Regions from separate parts of the Streptomyces sp. NPDC052079 genome, predicted to be linked through region 3. Evidence: riboswitches for the same ligand, from Rfam matches in the RefSeq annotation. Region 3 holds a riboswitch; each other region holds the start of a gene.
The links. Region 3 has a riboswitch for cyclic di-AMP ahead of AB0L56_RS07275 (M23 family metallopeptidase). Riboswitches for the same ligand answer to the same signal wherever they lie in the genome.
Positions count from the first base shown of each region.

Region 1: linked by a shared signal. The riboswitch ahead of AB0L56_RS25440 (peptidoglycan DD-metalloendopeptidase family protein) and the one ahead of AB0L56_RS07275 (M23 family metallopeptidase) in region 3 are both predicted to bind cyclic di-AMP.
Region 2: linked by a shared signal. The riboswitch ahead of AB0L56_RS00415 (transglycosylase SLT domain-containing protein) and the one ahead of AB0L56_RS07275 (M23 family metallopeptidase) in region 3 are both predicted to bind cyclic di-AMP.
Region 4: linked by a shared signal. The riboswitch ahead of AB0L56_RS22835 (transglycosylase family protein) and the one ahead of AB0L56_RS07275 (M23 family metallopeptidase) in region 3 are both predicted to bind cyclic di-AMP.

Region 1 covers NZ_JBFAWL010000021.1:50,742-54,934, forward strand. Annotated here, with positions in the region: partial or broken gene AB0L56_RS25430 (MBL fold metallo-hydrolase) at 1-221, opposite strand, end outside; gene AB0L56_RS25435 (SGNH/GDSL hydrolase family protein) at 487-1,272, opposite strand; gene AB0L56_RS25440 (peptidoglycan DD-metalloendopeptidase family protein) at 1,477-2,385, opposite strand; cyclic di-AMP (ydaO/yuaA leader) riboswitch at 2,390-2,551, opposite strand; gene AB0L56_RS25445 (tyrosine-protein phosphatase) at 3,004-3,801, shown strand; gene AB0L56_RS25450 (DUF6126 family protein) at 3,823-3,951, opposite strand; gene AB0L56_RS25455 (XRE family transcriptional regulator) at 3,948-4,193, opposite strand, start outside.
Region 2 covers NZ_JBFAWL010000001.1:83,036-87,228, reverse strand. Annotated here, with positions in the region: gene AB0L56_RS00420 (polyprenyl synthetase family protein) at 169-1,179, opposite strand; cyclic di-AMP (ydaO/yuaA leader) riboswitch at 1,804-1,940, shown strand; gene AB0L56_RS00415 (transglycosylase SLT domain-containing protein) at 1,944-2,432, shown strand; gene AB0L56_RS00410 (HAD family hydrolase) at 2,396-3,268, opposite strand; gene AB0L56_RS00405 (GNAT family N-acetyltransferase) at 3,491-4,193, shown strand, end outside.
Region 3 covers NZ_JBFAWL010000002.1:586,321-590,513, reverse strand. Annotated here, with positions in the region: gene trmB (tRNA (guanosine(46)-N7)-methyltransferase TrmB) at 1-35, shown strand, start outside; gene AB0L56_RS07280 (PrsW family intramembrane metalloprotease) at 96-1,448, shown strand; gene AB0L56_RS07275 (M23 family metallopeptidase) at 1,552-2,571, opposite strand; cyclic di-AMP (ydaO/yuaA leader) riboswitch at 2,583-2,739, opposite strand; tRNA gene AB0L56_RS07270 (tRNA-Met) at 3,035-3,108, opposite strand; gene AB0L56_RS07265 (dihydrofolate reductase family protein) at 3,174-4,193, opposite strand, start outside.
Region 4 covers NZ_JBFAWL010000017.1:15,206-19,398, reverse strand. Annotated here, with positions in the region: gene AB0L56_RS22845 (cytochrome P450) at 1-161, shown strand, start outside; gene AB0L56_RS22840 (transglycosylase family protein) at 362-1,327, shown strand; cyclic di-AMP (ydaO/yuaA leader) riboswitch at 1,533-1,701, shown strand; gene AB0L56_RS22835 (transglycosylase family protein) at 1,705-2,397, shown strand; gene eno (phosphopyruvate hydratase) at 2,666-3,952, shown strand; gene AB0L56_RS22825 (septum formation initiator family protein) at 4,104-4,193, shown strand, end outside.

The DNA of each region.
Region 1 (4,193 bases), on a different contig from region 3:
GCGCGGAGGGAGCGGGAGTCCTTGTCCAGGAACTGCTTGGCCATGTCCCATCCCGACCCGGAGGGACGCGTACGGGCCTGCCCGCCCGGGTTCTGGAACACGCCGTTCGCGAAGTGCGGGGACCTGCGGATCCGCGCCAGGCGCTCACCGGCCGGCTCCGCGCCGAAGGCCGGCAGCCGCAGGGCGGTCAGCCTCGCCCGGGGGGCGGAAGAAGCGGCCACGGTACCTCCAGATGAAGTCGATCGGAGTGTCCATTATGTGCGGTGGCTCCGCGGACGGGGGCAGTTGTGGAAACAGCCCCCGCGCCCCCAAAGGGGCGCGGGCAACTGCGCGACCAGCCACCCGTACACGCCCCCGCGCGCCAAGCCCCACGCGGACCTCAAGACGCCGCGAGCGCAGCACCCCAAAAGGGGCGCGGGGAACTGCGCGACCAGCCACGCACCACCCACACACGCCCCGCGCGCCCAGCACCCCGCGAACCGCGCCTCACGCCACCTTCGCGATCCGCGACCGGATGTCCTCCGGGGACAGCGTCCCCTTCGCCGTGACGTGGTCGCCCGACGACTCCCCCCGCAGGCGGCGGCCGATCCACGGGACCAGATACTCCCGCGCCCAGTGGACGTCGTCCCGCCGGATCTCCAACGTGCCGCGAGGCGGCAGCGGCGGCCACGGCTGCTCCGGGTCCGCGGGCACCTTCAGGCCGAGGGCGAGGCCCGCGCGCAGCGCGACGCGGGTGTGGCCCTCGGGCGAGAGGTGCAGCCGGTCGGCGTCCCAGGCCCTGCGGTCCTGGACGCTCTTGAGGGACCACAGGTCCAGCACCGTGCAGCCGTAGCGGTCGGCGATGGCCCGTACGTGCCCGTTGTACGTGGCGATCTTGCCGCGCAGATGCCTGAGCACGGGGACGCCGCGGGTGTCGAACCCGGTCGTCACCAGGACCGTGCCGCACACGGCGGTGAGGGCGGCGATCGCCTGCTCGAAGCGCTCGGCGACCTCGTCCGGGTCGGTGCCCGGACGGAGGATGTCGTTGCCGCCCGCGCAGAACGAGACCAGGTCGGGGGCGAGTTCGACCGCCACCGGGAGCTGGTCCGCCATGATCTGGTCCAGCAGCTTTCCGCGCACCGCGAGATTGGTGTACTCGAAGTCCCCCTCGGGCCGGCGGTCGGCGAGAAGCACGGCGAACCGGTCGGCCCAGCCGACGAACGCCCCGTCGGGGCCGGGGTCACCCACGCCCTCGGTGAAGCTGTCCCCCACCGCCACGTACGACCCGATCACTCTTCTGCTGTCATTCTTCGAATCGTCTGCCACGGCAGATCATGATTCACCGTGGAATGTGACCTACGCGACCGTAGGCGAGCGTTGACGTGCGGTGAGATAAGCCACTCTCAGAATGTCGCCCGGTCCGGAATACACCGGAGGCCGGACCCGTGGATGGGGTCCGGCCTTCGGTGCGCGTGTCAGGAAGGTTGCCGCAGGGGGTCAGATGGAGACGCCCTTGGAGCGGAGGTAGGAGAGCGGGTCCACGTCCGAGCCGTAGTTCGGGGTGGTGCGGATCTCGAAGTGCAGGTGCGGGCCGGTCGAGTTGCCGGTGGAGCCGGAGAGACCGACCTGCTGGCCGGCGCTCACGGTCTGGCCGGCCGAGACCGACAGCGAGGACAGGTGGGCGTACTGGGCGTAGTGGCCGTCGCTGAGCTGGATGACGACCTGGTTGCCGTACGCGCCGGCCCAGCCCGCGGAGACGACCGTGCCGGAGCCGACGGCCTTCAGGGAGGTGCCGGTCGGGACGCTGAAGTCGACACCGGTGTGGTAGCCGCTGGACCACATGCCGCCGGCCACCTTGTAGGCGGTGCCGATGCCGCCGCCGGGCACCGGGGAGCTGTAACCGGAGGCGGCCGGGGAGGACGGCTGCGGCTGCTCGGCCGGCTGCTGCGCCGGCTGCTCGGCGGGCTTCTCGGCCTTCGCCGCGGCAGGCTTCGGAGACGCCGGCGCAGTGGACTTCTTCGGCGTGGCCTTGGCGGCCTCACCGTCGATGGTGAGCTTCAGACCGGGGTGGATGAGTGCCGGGTCGTCGCCGACGGCCTCGCGGTTGTCCGCGTAGAGCTGCTTCCAGCCGCCGTCGACGTTCTCCGTCTCCGCGATCTTCGCCAGGTAGTCGCCGGCCTTCACGGTGTACGTGCGGACCTGGTCGCTCTTTTCGGCGGTGGCCTCGTGGCCGCCGGCGGAAAGGGACTGGACGGCCTTTTCGGGGGCCGCCTGCGGCGTGGCGGCGTTCGCGCCGGTGGCGCCGAGAAGCGGCAGGGCGAGTGCGGCGCCACCGGTTCCGGCGACGGCGATGGAGCGGGTGAAACGCTGAGCCTTGGGACGGCGGTGCTTACCCTTCGCGGGCATGACGAATTCCTCTCCGGCGCCTGCGAGGTGAGCTGTCGGGTTCGGACTGGAGATGTCCGGCCGCGATATCACGCGACTTAACCCCAAGCCGTTCCGGAGACCGGAACAGGCAGTCTTACCTGTGGGTCCCCCGCTCCTGCCGTACACGGGTCAGTGTGTGCGGGCTCCGGGCGGCGGCAGGATTAGGCGTCCGTCCGGATCGGTCGTGAACGTAAGCGACCCGGATGCGACGGGACAAGCGGCAGTTCGCCGCGAAGGTGCTTTTTCCGTGATCCACAGGAGGAATTGACGTCACCGAGCGTCAATCGTGATGCAGAGGGCCCACGAATTCCCTTGTTATTGCGCTTGATTACGTGAGCATGGCGATAACACATCGTCACGGATATGACGCTGCTCACGCACCCCACTCCCATTTCTCCTGCTTTGGTGGCATGTTATAGCGAAGCGACCTAATCGGACACAACGCCTCAATCATGCGATCACAGGCATGCGCATCCTGGGCGCCTGGGCGGCCGGGCCACGCCTGTGGAGAACTCATTGCCCCAGGCAGGCATGTCGTATCGTCAGGTGATGCCCGCCGACGAGCAGCGGCGGCGGCGCCGAGTGGGAGGAGTCCCCGTGACGCAGCAGATCCCGTCGACCGAACCCGAGCTGGCCGGAGTACGCAACTTCCGCGACGTGGGCGGACTGCCGACCGTGGACGGTCGGCGGGTGCGGCACGGGGTGCTGTTCCGCAGCGGTCACCTGGCCCATGCGACCGCCGAGGACGCCGTCTTCCTGTCCTCGCTCGGGCTGCACACGATCTTCGACTTCCGCAACGCGGCGGACCAGAAGCTGGAGGGGCCGGACGTCGAACTGCCGGGCGTGCGCAATCTGAACCTGCCGCTCAGCGACCCGGCCGACGGCGCCGAGTTCTGGAAGATGGTCCGCGACGGCGACCTGGACCAGCTGCGCTCGGTCCTCGCGGACGGCAAGGGCGCGGACCGGATGATCACCTCCTACCGGATGATCATCACGGAGCGCACCGCCGAGCACGCCCAGGTGCTGCGCTCGCTCGCCGAGGACAGCGTCCCCGTGCTGATGCACTGCGCGGCGGGCAAGGACCGTGCGGGACTGTCCGTGGCGGTGACGCTGCTCGCGCTGGGCGTCGAGCGGGACGCGATCGTCGACGACTACCTCAAGTCCAACGCCAAGCACCGCCGTTACAAGGTGCACCGCAGCGGCAGCTCCGCCTCGGCCTACTCCTCCGAGGTCATGGAGCTGCTCAGCCCGCTGTTCGACGCCCGGGCGGAGTACCTGTCGGCCGCCTTCGAGACGGTGGAGGAGACCTGGGGCGGGGTCGACGCCTATCTGGAGCAGGGGCTCGGCCTCACCCCCGGGGCCCGGGAGCGGCTGCGCGAGCGCATGCTCGACTGAGGCGGGCACCCGCCCCGGCGTCTACTTCTTGGGGGCTATCTCGAACAGGAAGTAGATGAAGGCCGCGAAGAGGTGCCCCACCACCACGTAGATGAACAGCCGCACCCACAGGGCCCGTGGGAACTTCTCCTCCATGTCCTTACCAGTCATGTCGCTTCTCCGTGGATCGGGCCCAGGCACAGCGCGGCCGTGGGACTCTGCAGCAGGGTGTGGACGAACAGCAGTTCGACCCCGTCGGGGTCGGCTGCGGCAATACGGTGCGGGGTCAGCGAGTCGAAGTGCGCGCTGTCGCCCGGGGCGAGCCGGTGCAGGACGTCCCCCAGGCGCAGCAGCAGCCGGCCCTTGAGGACGTACAGCCACTCCTCGCCGGGATGGACGCGCACGATGTCGCC
Region 2 (4,193 bases), on a different contig from region 3:
CCCGAACCGGTGAGACGTGGTGTTGTCCGTCTGGTCCATCTGACCAAATACGGCATGCGGAAGCGTCAGACCCCGGACGCAACTCCGTGTACTGCTCCGGTATGACACGCGAGGTGGTTTTCTCCCCCGACCAGTAGGGGGCGCGGGGCAGTTCGGGCCCGGCCGGGCTCAGCCGGCGCGGTGCACCACCGCGTCGCACAGCTGCACGAGTGCCGCCTTGGCCTCGCACTCTCGCAGCGGGGCCAGCGCGGCGCGCGCCTCCTCGGCGTACCGCACGGTGTCCCGGCGGGCCTGCTCCAGCGCGGGGTGCCCGCGCAGCAGCCGCAGCGCCTCGGCGTGCCGGGCGTCGTCGGTGAGGTCGGAGTCCAGCAGCTCGCACAGGGCGATGTCCTCGGCCAGTCCCAGCCGGGCCGCCCGCTCGCGCAGCCGCAGCACGGGCAGCGTGGCGATGCCCTCGCGCAGGTCGGTGCCGGGGGTCTTGCCGGACTCGCTGGAGTCGGAGGCGATGTCCAGGACGTCGTCGGCGAGCTGGAAGGCGACGCCGAGCCGCTCGCCGTACTGGGTGAGCACGTCCACGACCGTCTCGTCGGCGCCGGACATCATCGCGCCGAAGCGGCAGGAGACGGCGACCAGCGATCCGGTCTTGCCGCCGAGCACGTCCAGGTAGTGGTCGACGGGGTCGCGGCCGTCCTGCGGTCCCGCGGTCTCCAGGATCTGCCCGGTGACCAGCCGTTCGAACGCCTCGGCCTGCACCCGGACCGCCTCCGGTCCGAGGTCGGCCAGGATGTGCGAGGCCCGGGCGAAGAGGAAGTCGCCGGTGAGGACCGCGACGGAGTTGCCCCAGCGGGCGTTCGCACTGTCGACACCGCGCCGGACCTCGGCCTCGTCCATCACGTCGTCGTGGTAGAGCGTGGCCAGGTGGGTGAGCTCCACCACCACGGCGGACGGCACGATGCCGGGCGCGTAGGGGTCGCCGAACTGGGCGGCGAGCATCACCAGCAGCGGACGGAAGCGCTTGCCGCCGGCCCGCACCAGATGCTGGGCGGCACCGGTGATGAAGGGGACCTCACTCTTGGTGGCCTCGATCAGCCCTTCCTCGACAGCCGTCATTCCGGCCTGGACATCGGCTTCCAGAGCCTGGTCCCGCACGCTCAGCCCGAACGGCCCGACGACGGTCACGAGGGGTCTCCTGTCTGCTGGTGTCCACTGGCGGTTACGCGGAATGTCGATACGTCGCTGCCATCACTCAAGTCAGCGTATCCGGTCACGTTTCGATCACCGCCAGCACCCGGGGTTACCGGCAGGGCGGCACCGGATCGGGAGCGGAGTGCTTTTGACCGGTTGATAACAACGGACAATGTGCCACCTTCCCGGACGTAACGCCCTGTCAACCATCCTGCCCGGACGTCCGTCCGATTTGCCGGAATTAGCAAGCGAATTCCTCTTGGCGGTAAATGGTCCCTGGGCTCGCGGTGAGTGAAGTCGGTCACGTGCCGCCCGCCGCGTCCACCACCTGGCCCGATCGGCGTTTTTCCCTCCCACGAAACCGAGTTGACCGTTGGCACCCGCAAAGGATCAAGCACCCCAAATCACCCGATCCAAGATCAAAGGGCTGATTGCGTGACACCCGCACTTGTTCCCTCCATGTGCTCTCGCATACGTTCCGGGCCTGCCGGGCGGACGCCGAATCCTGCCACCGCCCGCATGACACCCACCGACCAACTCACACACGGCAGGAGCGGGGGACCCAGGTAAGCCGCCGGCCCGGCCACGCGCCGGAACGGCGGGGTCCTGTCCTCCCATTCCCGTCCTCCGCCCGAACGGGCGGGCGGGAGCGGGACGACAGGGCCTTGGGGTGAAGCCATGCCTCCAGGGGCACGGCCGGGCACTCTCCCGCCCGAACCCGACAGCTCACCTCGCAGGCGTAGGAGAGGAACCCAGACATGTCCGTTTCCGGTCAGCTGCGTCGCTTCGGCAACCGCCGCATCGCCCGCACCCTCGCCGTCGCCGGTACCGGCGTCGCCGTGGTCGCCCTCCCGCTGTTCGGCGCCACCACCGCCTCCGCGGCCACCCAGACGGCCACCCCGACCGCCGCTTCCACGACGGCTTACCCGAACAACCTCGACGGCTGGATCCGCGAGTCGCTGGACGTCATGGCGCAGCACGGCATCCCGGGCTCCTACGAGGGCATCCACCGCAACATCATGCGCGAGTCCTCCGGCAACCCGACCGCCATCAACCTGTGGGACTCCAACGCCGCCAAGGGCACCCCGTCGAAGGGCCTGCTGCAGGTCATCGACCCGACCTTCCAGGCGTACCACGTGCCCGGCACCGCCTTCGACCCGTACGACCCGGTCGCGAACATCACGGCGGCCTGCAACTACGCCGCCGACCGCTACGGCTCGATCGACAACGTCTTCGGCGCGTACTGAGCCGGGCGCTGACGGCCGACCACGGCCGGCCCACCGAACAGTCGCTCGAGGACGACGGCCACGCCGTCGTCCTCGTTCGACGTGGTGACCTCGTCGGCCACCGCCTTCAGCTCGGGATGCGCGTTGGCCATGGCGACCCCGTGCGCCGCCCAGTCGAACATGGGGATGTCGTTGGGCATGTCGCCGAAGGCGACCGTCCGCTCCGGGCTCAGCCCCAGGTGCTCGGCGGCCAGCGCCAGGCCGGTCGCCTTGGTCACCCCGCACGGCTGGAGCTCCACGGTTCCGGGTCCCGACATGGTGACCGTCGCCAGCGAACCGACCACCGCACGCGCCGCCGCCGCCAACGCGTCGTCGGACAGATGCGGGTGGCGCAGCAGCACCTTGCTGATCGGCCGCTCCCACAGATCACGCCGCCGCTCGATCCGCACCGCGGGCAGCGTCGGATGCGGCATCAGATACCCCGGCTCGATCAGCGTCAGCCCGTCGACCCCGTCCTGGTCGACCGCGGCGTACACCTCCCCCACCTCGGCCTCGATCTTGCCGAGGGCGGTCTCCGCCAGTTCCCGGTCCAGCCTGACGGACCACAGCAGCCGGTGCGCGCCGGCGTCGTACACCTGCGCGCCCTGTCCGCACACCGCGAGCCCCGTGCAACCGAGGTCGTCCAGAAGCGGCCGCACCCTGGGGGCGGGACGCCCCGTCACGACGAGGTGCCGGGCACCGGCCCGCTCCGCCCGCGCGAGCGCGGCGAGGGACCGGTCGGACAGGGTGTCGTCGCCGCGCAGCAGCGTCCCGTCCAGGTCGGTGGCGATGAGTGAGAAAGCGGTGGGTGCGGCCATGATCAGAGAATACGGACAACGCGACCGTCCGATTCACCATGCCCGTATCCGCTCGCTTTCGGCGCGGTTCTCCTTCCGTCATCACCGGGTAAGGACCGGTTGAGGACTCTTTCACCGTTTGGCAAGAACATCGTCCGCTATCTACCGCCCCGGTGGGCTCGGGCGGTACCTTCCAAGAGTCCAGGGGGGACTTGATCGGGGGGTCAGGTGAGCAGTGGACGCATGCGCGTGCTGAGGCCGGAGGAGCTGGGCGAGGGGGAACGGGAGCGCTGGCGCGCATTACGTGCCGCGATGGACGCACCACGCAGCCCTTTCATGGAACCGGAGTTCGCCACCGCCGTGGGCCGGGTGCGGCCCGGGGCCCGGGTGGCCGTGCTGTACGAAGGGGCGGAACCTGCGGGCTTCCTGCCCTACGAGCGGGGCGTGGCGGGACAGGGCCGGGCGATCGGGCTCGGGGTGTCGGACTGCCAGGGCGCGGTGCTGGCTCCCGGTGCCGTCCTGGAGACCGGTGAACTGCTGCGGGCCTGCTCGTTGTCGAGCTTCGCCTTCGACAACCTGGAGGCCGGACAGGAACTGTTCGCGCCGCACGCGGCCGAGGAGCATGCCAGCTTCGTCATCGACGTGGAGAAGGGCTACGAGACCTATGAGTCGGTGCTGCGCACCCAGTCGCCGAAGTTCCTGAAGACCACGCTGGCCAAGGAGCGCAGGCTGGGCCGCCAGGCCGGACCCGTGCGGTTCGTCTTCGACGAACGCGACCCGGCCGCGCTGCGGGCGCTCGTCGCGTGGAAGTCGGCGCAGTACCGCAGGACGGGCCGCCGCGACCGGTTCGCGCAGGAGTGGATCGCCCGGCTCGTGGGCCGGCTCGCCGAGACCCGGGCCCCGGAGTGCACCGGCACGCTGTCGGTTCTGTACGCCGCTGACCGGC
Region 3 (4,193 bases):
ACGAGGAGCGGACCGGGCGCCAGGCCCAGGAGTAAGCCCCAGGCCGGGCCCGAGCCCGCACGCAGTCCTGCCCCTCCCTCGTAAGGGTCGATCCCGTGGCCACCAGCCCTCCGTACCCGACGCGCCCCGGCGAGGCCCCCGGCGGAACGCTGGGGCACGCACACTGGTGGCAGCGGCCCTGGGTGCGTTACGGCACGCTGATCACCCTGCTCACGCTGTCCGGTCTGGTGATCCTCGCCCTGGTCCGCGAGCAGACGGGAACCCAGGGATTCCTGGTGGGAGTGGGTCTCGCCGTCCTTCCCGTGCCGCTGCTCATGGCGGCCTTCCGCTGGCTGGACCGGGTGGAGCCGGGCCCCTGGCGGAACCTGCTGTTCTCGTTCGCCTGGGGTGCGTGTGCAGCGGCGCTGATAGCGATCGTGGCGAACAGTTTCGCCACGCAGTGGATAGCGACGGCGACCGCCGACCCGACCGGCGCCAACACGCTGGGGGCGACCGTCATAGCCCCGGTCGTGGAGGAGTCAGCGAAGGCCGCGGCCGTCCTCCTGGTCTTCCTGTTCCGCAGACGGGACTTCACCGGGATCCTCGACGGTGTGGTGATAGCCGGGGTCACCGCCACCGGCTTCGCCTTCACGGAGAACATCCTCTACCTCGGCACCGCCTACGGCACCGACCAGCTCACGGGCGACAGCGGCGTGGCCTCGGTCACCGCGGCGACCTTCTTCGTGCGGATCGTCATGTCGCCGTTCGCGCACCCCTTGTTCACCGTGCTCACCGGGATCGGCTTCGGCATCGCCGCGCTGTCCACGGACCGGCAGCGGGTCCGGCGCGTGCTGCTTCCGCTGTGCGGTCTGCTCCTCGCGATGGGCATGCACGCCCTGTGGAACGGCTCCACCACGCTCGGCCAGTACGGCTTCATCGCGGTGTACGCGGCGTTCATGGTGCCGGCGTTCGGGCTGCTGACCTGGCTGGTGGTGTGGACGCGGCAGCGCGAGCTGCGGACCGTCCGGACGGAGCTGCCCGCGTACGCGGTGGCCGGCTGGCTCACCCCGGCGGAGCCGTTCGCCCTGGGCTCGATGCGGGCGCGGCGCCTCGCCCGGCGGTACGCGCGCCGGTACGGCGGAAAGCCGGCGGCGCGCGCGGTCGCGCAGTACGAGGCGTACGCCACCTCGCTGGCGTTCCTGCGGCACCGCGGCCGGCTGGGGCGGGCCGGGACGGACTTCGTCCCCCGGGAACGGGAGCTGCTGCTGGAGCTGTGGCACCGGCGGGGTGCGGCGCGTCCGGCCCTGGACCACGCGGCCCGTCTCACCGCACCGCCGGTTCCGGTCGCTCCCACGCCGTGGCCGGTGCACGGGGCGTACGGGCATCCGCCGTACGGCCATCCCGCCCACGGGAGCCCGCCCTACGGGCATCCCTACCCCGCCTACGGCTCCGACGCCCACCGCTTCTGACGTGCGAAGGTCCCCGGAAACACCTGACCGGCAGCCCTGACGTCGGGGGGTCGTCGTCGGGACTGCCGGCGTTCAGGAGCGGCAGGAATCGGGGCGGCGGTGATCAGGGGGTGAGGCCCTTGCTCTGCAGCCACGCCATCGGGTCGATGCCCGAGGAGGAGCCGCCGGAGTGGACCTCGAGGTGGAGGTGGGCACCGGTGGAGTTGCCGGTGGAGCCGACGCGGCCGATCACATCGCCGGTGTTGACCTTCTGGCCGACGCTGACGCTGATGGAGGACTGGTGGGCGTACCAGATCTCGGTGCCGTCGTCGAGGGTCAGCACGGTCTTGTAGCCGTAGGAGCCGTCCCAGCCGGCGGAGGTGATCGTGCCGGTGTGGACGGCCTTGATCAGCGTGCCGGTGGGGGCGGCGAAGTCGAGGCCGGTGTGCTGACCGGAGGACCAGTAGGCGCCGGCCTGGCCGAAGGTGGAGGAGATGGTGTACGAGGAGGTCGGCAGCGTGTACTGCTTGGCCAGCTGGGCGAGGCGCTCGGCCTCGGCCTTCTTCGCGGCCTCCTCCTCCGCCTTCTTCTTGGCGGCCTCGGCCTTGGCCTTGGCCTCCTTCTCCGCCTTGGCGGCGGCCTCGGCAGCCTGCTTCTCGGCCGCGGCGGCGGCCTCGGCGGCGGCCTTGGTCTCGGCCTGGTTCTGCTGCTGCTCGACCTGGGCCATGATCCGGGTGCGCAGCGCCTCGCCGGCGCCCTCGGTGCCCTGCTCGGCTTCGGCGGTGGCCATGCCCAGGCTGCTGAGGGGGGTGGTCGAACCCTCGGGCGTTTCCTCGTCGGAGATGAGGGAACCCACGTTGGGGAGGTCGGGCACGGAGATGGAGACCGGCGGCTTGCCGGGCTGGGCGCTGGCCATGCCGCCGGCGCCGACCGCCGCTATGACGCCGACGCCGAGAACGGTGGAGCTGCGGGCGAGCCCTCCCCCGCGCTGCTTGGAGACGCGGTGCCGGCCACGTACCGGGCGAATGGACTCCGCGGTGGGGTTCCACTCCTCGAAGGGGCCCTCGTCGGTGCGGACACCGCCGTAGGCGAAGGTGTCGCTCGGCTTGAACGGGGCCTCGGGGGCAGGCGGGTTGGACGCCACGTGGGCGCGCTCCTTTCCTTCCTTTCGCCTACCGGGTTAGCTGACGGGTTCGGAGCAGGAAGGTCTCCTACGCGCGTATACAAACCGTGTTGCCACGGCTGCACCCACACGACTCACCCCACGGTGGTGGTTCCCCGGTTCCCTTACGGGATTCGGCGCGTGCGCACGGAGCCGACTTCTGTGACGGCTGGGACGACCGCGCTGCGTTATCGAACGTTAATAGACGCGAGGGCCGGATTCCAAGCCGTTCCTCTTGATCGTTAACGATTTTCGCGGGGACTTACCTGCCAGGAGCGCCCAAAAACGGGCGAGTTGACCTCGGCTCGACTGCGGGCCGACTGCTGACGGTGTGTCACCTGTTATGCGCTGCGGGACGGCTGGCTCACAGTAAGTGATGAGGGGAGGGGCGATGCGAAAACACCGAGGGCCGGAACCCTTTCGGATTCCGGCCCTCGGCCTTCAGTAGCGGGGACAGGATTTGAACCTGCGACCTCTGGGTTATGAGCCCAGCGAGCTACCGAGCTGCTCCACCCCGCGTCGTTGAGACCAGTGTATGCCATCCGCGGGACATGCCGCACACCCATTTACGTGTGCGGTTCGTCTCAGCGGCCGGTCAAGTGGACGTTCGGCGCCTTGGCGCGGTCCTCGTACTCCGGCAGGACGACGACGGTGGCGCCCCCGGCCGCCAGGACCGCGCTGCCGTCGGCACCGGCCACAAAGGTGTCCGGCTCCCGCCAGGCCGTGACCACCCGCCGTATCCCCGCGTCCAGGATCAGCCGCGCACAGGGCGCCGGCCGCGACGCGCGCCGGGCGCACGGCTCCAGGCTGGAGTACACGGTGGCACCCGCTAGCCGGGGATCGGCCGGATCGGTCTTGGCGAGCGCGGCCTCCTCCGCGTGCACCACCGGGTCACCGCCCTCCCGGGAGTGGCCCCGCGCCAGCTCCGTGCCGTCCGCGGCCACCACCACCGCACCCACACTGAACGCCGTCTTCGAGGGCGGACACTGCGCGGCCAGCTCGCAGGCGAGGGCCAGCCAGCGGTGGTCGGCGGCGACGGGCAGCGCGCCGGTGCCGGGCGCCGTGGGCTCGTAGCGCATCAGGACCACATCGCCGATCGGGCGGGTCTCCACCAGCCGCAGCCGGCCGCCCTGGTAGGAGCCGGGCCCGAACAGCCGGGGTGCGTCCGCGTCGCCGACGAACAGCGGGGCGAGCACCAATTGGAGCTCGTCCGCGAGGCCCTCGGTGAGCAGCTGGGTGTGGACGCGGCCGCCGCCCTCCACCATCAGCCGCCGCACCCCGCGCACGGTGCCCAGATGCTCCAGCAGGCGCCGCCAGTCGAGCTCCGGGCCGAGCGGGACGACATCGGCGGCGAGGCCCAGGGCGTGGGCGCGCTCGGCGCCCTTGTCGGTGGTGTAGAGGACCTTCTCGCCGCCGGTGTGCCAGAACAACGCCGCCGGGTCCAGCTCGCCGGAGCCGCTGACGGTGACCTTGAGCGGATACTCGGGCTGGCCCCCGGCGAGACGGGCGGCGCGGCGCTCGGGCGAGTTGACCAGCAGCCGGGGATTGTCGGCGCGGATCGTACCGGCGCCGACCAGGATGGCGTCCACGGATGCCCGCACCTC
Region 4 (4,193 bases), on a different contig from region 3:
CGCTGGCCCGCCTGGAGGGCCAGACCGCGCTCGCCACGCTGCTGACCAGGCTTCCGGACCTGAGGCTGGCGGTCGAACCGGACGAACTCCGGTGGCGCGGCGGGCTCATTATGCGCGGACTGCGCACACTTCCGGTGGAATTCACCCCACCGCAAAAGTGACGGACCGGGCTCCGGTCTTTGCCCCCGCTCGGGCCAGCGCAAACGTGACACGCGCTCAACTCTGTGATCTTCACGTGATCTGCGCGGCATTAACTTGTGACAAGTGATCGACTGCCGATACCTTCACCCTTCAAGTGCGGCGCTCCGTCTCGGGCTCCTTCGCCGCGCCGGTTCATCGCTGTCGTGTGAAAGGTCTTCGCATGCTCTCCGGGAACGGTCGGCACCGCCGCCCCCGCCAGGCTCCGGCTCTCCTCGTCGCGGCCGGAGTGACCGGCTCCGCCATCGCGATCCCGCTCCTCGCGGCCGGCAGCGCCAGCGCGGCCGACGGCTCCACCTGGGACCGGGTCGCCGAGTGCGAGAGCGGTGGTTCCTGGAGCGAGAACAGCGGCAACGGGTACTACGGCGGCCTGCAGTTGACCCAGGACGACTGGGAGAAGTACGGCGGCCTGGACTATGCGCCGAGCGCCGACCAGGCCAGCCGCAATCAGCAGATAGCCGTCGCCGAGGCGATCCTCGCCGACCAGGGTGTCGGAGCATGGCGCACCTGCGGCCTGCTCGCGGGCCTGGAGCAGAACGCTCCCGCGGCCGACGTCGACACGGGTACGTCCGCCTCGCCGGACTCCGGCGACGCATCCGCTTCCGCCTCTCCGTCGGCCACGGCCGACCCGTCGTCCGGTGCGGACGGAAAGGACAAGACGCCGGAGGGCGCCGGCGGCGCATCGTATGAATCCGGCAGGTCGACTGAATCGGACGCCCCTTCGGGCAGCGACGGTGGCGACAAGAGTGCGGACGTCAGTGCCTCCCCCTCTGCCACCCCCGACGGTGACAAGCCGGACAAGACGGTGCAGAGCGGCGGTTCTTCAGCGGACAGTGGTGACGAGGGAACCGGTCGCCACCGCGGCGCCGGCGCCGAGGAGGGTGAGGACGAGGAGCGTGCGTCCGAGTCGTCCGGCCGGCACGCGCGCGGTCTCGACGCCTGGGGCAGCACCGGCGGCTCCTACACCGTGGACTCCGGGGACAACCTCTCGTCCATCGCCGACTCCCTTGCGGTCGACGGCGGATGGCGTGCGCTGTACGCCGTCAACGCCCAGCTCATCGGCGCCGACCCGGACTACATCCTGCCGGGTCAGGAGCTCGAGGTCGGGACCGAAGCGGGCGAAAAGTGACATCCGAAATCGCCCGGACGCGGGGCCGGTTGACGGCATGATTCGCGCCGAATGTCCGGTGTAAAGGCCGTGAGAGATAGGTCTCAGAAGCGCTGATCCTCTTTGATATTCCGTGAATCGCGTGTCTACGGTCGTGACCGCTCGCCATCGCGGGCCCCGGCTGCCGCCACGCCGAATCCTGCCAGCGGCAGCACGGGAACAGTCGTCGCGTCATGCGCCGTAGGCAGGAGCGGGGGACCCAAGGTAAGTGCCCTTTCCGGTGATTGACACCGGTTCGGGCTTGGGGTGAAGCCGCCTCCCGGGAGGGACGCGGCCGGGCAACTCAACCGGCCCGAACCCGACAGCTCACCTCGCAGGCGTCGGTGAGGGGATCCACCATGCTGTTTTCCGGCAAGGGCAAGCACCGTCGTCCGTCCAAGGGCACCCGCGCGATGACCATCGCCGGTGTCGCCTCCGCCGCCGTCGCCGCCCCGCTGATGGCGGCCGGCAGCGCCTCCGCCGCCACCGCGTCCGAGTGGGACGCCGTCGCCCAGTGCGAGTCCGGCGGCAACTGGTCCATCAACACCGGCAACGGTTACTACGGCGGTCTGCAGTTCTCCGCCTCCACCTGGGCCGGCTACGGCGGCACGAAGTACGCCCCCAGCGCTGACCATGCCACCAAGGCCCAGCAGATCGAGATCGCCGAGAAGGTCCTGGCGGGCCAGGGCAAGGGCGCCTGGCCGGTCTGCGGCAAGGGCCTCTCCAACGCCGCCTACACCGGCGACTCGGCCGGCTCCGCGCAGAACACCCAGCCCCGCGAGACCGAGCAGAAGGCCTCGCGCTCCACCGAGCGCCCGGCCGCCGAGAAGCAGGCCGAGCCGAAGGCCGAGAAGAAGACCGTCACCACCCCCACCGGCAAGAAGGTCGAGAAGGGCGACGGCGAGTACAAGGTCGTCAAGGGCGACACCCTCAGCTCCATCGCCGAGGAGCACGACGTCAAGGGCGGCTGGGCTGAGCTGTTCAAGCTGAACGACGACATCGTCCAGGACGCCGACCTCATCTACCCGGGCCAGCAGCTGCACCTGAAGTAGGGCAACGCCGCAGGTCCCTCCCCGTCCCCACGGGCTCCCCGCCCCGGTGCGTCATCCCCCGTACGCACCGGGGCGGGGTCATGCGCGGGGGAAGACTTTCCGGTCGGGGTTTCCGGAACCGCCTTTGTTCCGATCAAAAACAATCTACGCTCGGTTCTGTCCATGGGGTGAGCGGCCGGATGGCCGATCGCCCGGAGCCGGTTAGGCTCGGTCTCGCAAGACCTCCGTGGCCTTGCTCACCCGCGTCACATCCAAGAAGGAGATGCTCGTGCCGTCCATCGACGTCGTCGTAGCCCGGGAAATCCTGGACTCCCGAGGCAACCCCACGGTCGAGGTCGAGGTCGGCCTCGACGACGGCAGCACGGGTCGTGCCGCCGTCCCGTCCGGCGCCTCCACCGGCGCCTTCGAGGCCATCGAACTCCGTGACGGCGATGCCAACCGTTACCTGGGCAAGGGCGTCGAGAAGGCCGTACTGGCCGTCATCGAGCAGATCGGCCCGGAGCTCGTCGGCTACGACGCCACGGAGCAGCGCCTGATCGACCAGGCGATGTTCGACCTGGACGCCACCGACAACAAGGGCTCCCTGGGCGCCAACGCCATCCTCGGCGTCTCGCTCGCCGTCGCCCACGCCGCCTCCGAGGCCTCCGACCTTCCGCTGTTCCGCTACCTGGGCGGTCCGAACGCGCATCTGCTGCCGGTGCCGATGATGAACATCCTGAACGGCGGCTCGCACGCCGACTCCAACGTGGACATCCAGGAGTTCATGATCGCCCCGATCGGCGCGGAGTCCTTCTCCGAGGCCCTGCGCTGGGGCGCCGAGGTCTACCACACGCTGAAGAAGGTCCTGAAGAGCAAGGGCCTGGCCACCGGCCTCGGCGACGAGGGCGGCTTCGCCCCCAACCTCGGCTCCAACCGTGAGGCCCTCGACCTCATCCTCGAGGCCATCAGGGAAGCCGGCTACACCCCCGGCGAGCAGATCGCCCTCGCGCTCGACGTCGCCGCCTCCGAGTTCTACAAGGACGGCTCCTACACCTTCGAGGGCAAGACGCGCTCGGCCGCCGAGATGACCGAGTACTACGCCGAGCTCGTCGAGGCGTACCCGCTCGTCTCCATCGAGGACCCGCTGTTCGAGGACGACTGGGAGGGCTGGAAGACCATCACCGCCAAGCTCGGTGACAAGGTCCAGCTCGTCGGCGACGACCTGTTCGTCACCAACCCCGAGCGTCTCGCGCGCGGCATCGACGAGGGCGCCGCCAACGCCCTGCTGGTCAAGGTCAACCAGATCGGCTCGCTGACCGAGACCCTGGACGCCGTCGAGCTGGCCCAGCGCAACGGCTTCAAGTGCATGATGTCCCACCGCTCCGGCGAGACCGAGGACGTCACCATCGCCGACCTCGCGGTCGCCACCAACTGCGGCCAGATCAAGACCGGGGCCCCGGCCCGCTCCGAGCGCGTCGCCAAGTACAACCAGCTGCTGCGCATCGAGGAGATCCTCGACGACGCCGCGGTGTACGCCGGCCGCAGCGCGTTCCCGCGGTTCCGCTCCGAGGACTGAGCGCCGGTTCGCAGGCAGCGTCGTACGTACGTCCCCGTACTCGGTCCCGTACCGTGTGCGGGGACGTACGCGCGTATGACGGTGAACGAGACGCGTATGACGGCGAGACGAGAGGCGGGATCATGGCGGTGCTGTGCGGGAGCGCGACTCCGTGACCGGCCGGGACCGTTTCTCCACCGCGACCAGGATCCGGCTGATCGGCGAGCAGACCGCCGCCCGGGTCTACCGCTCGCAGACCAGG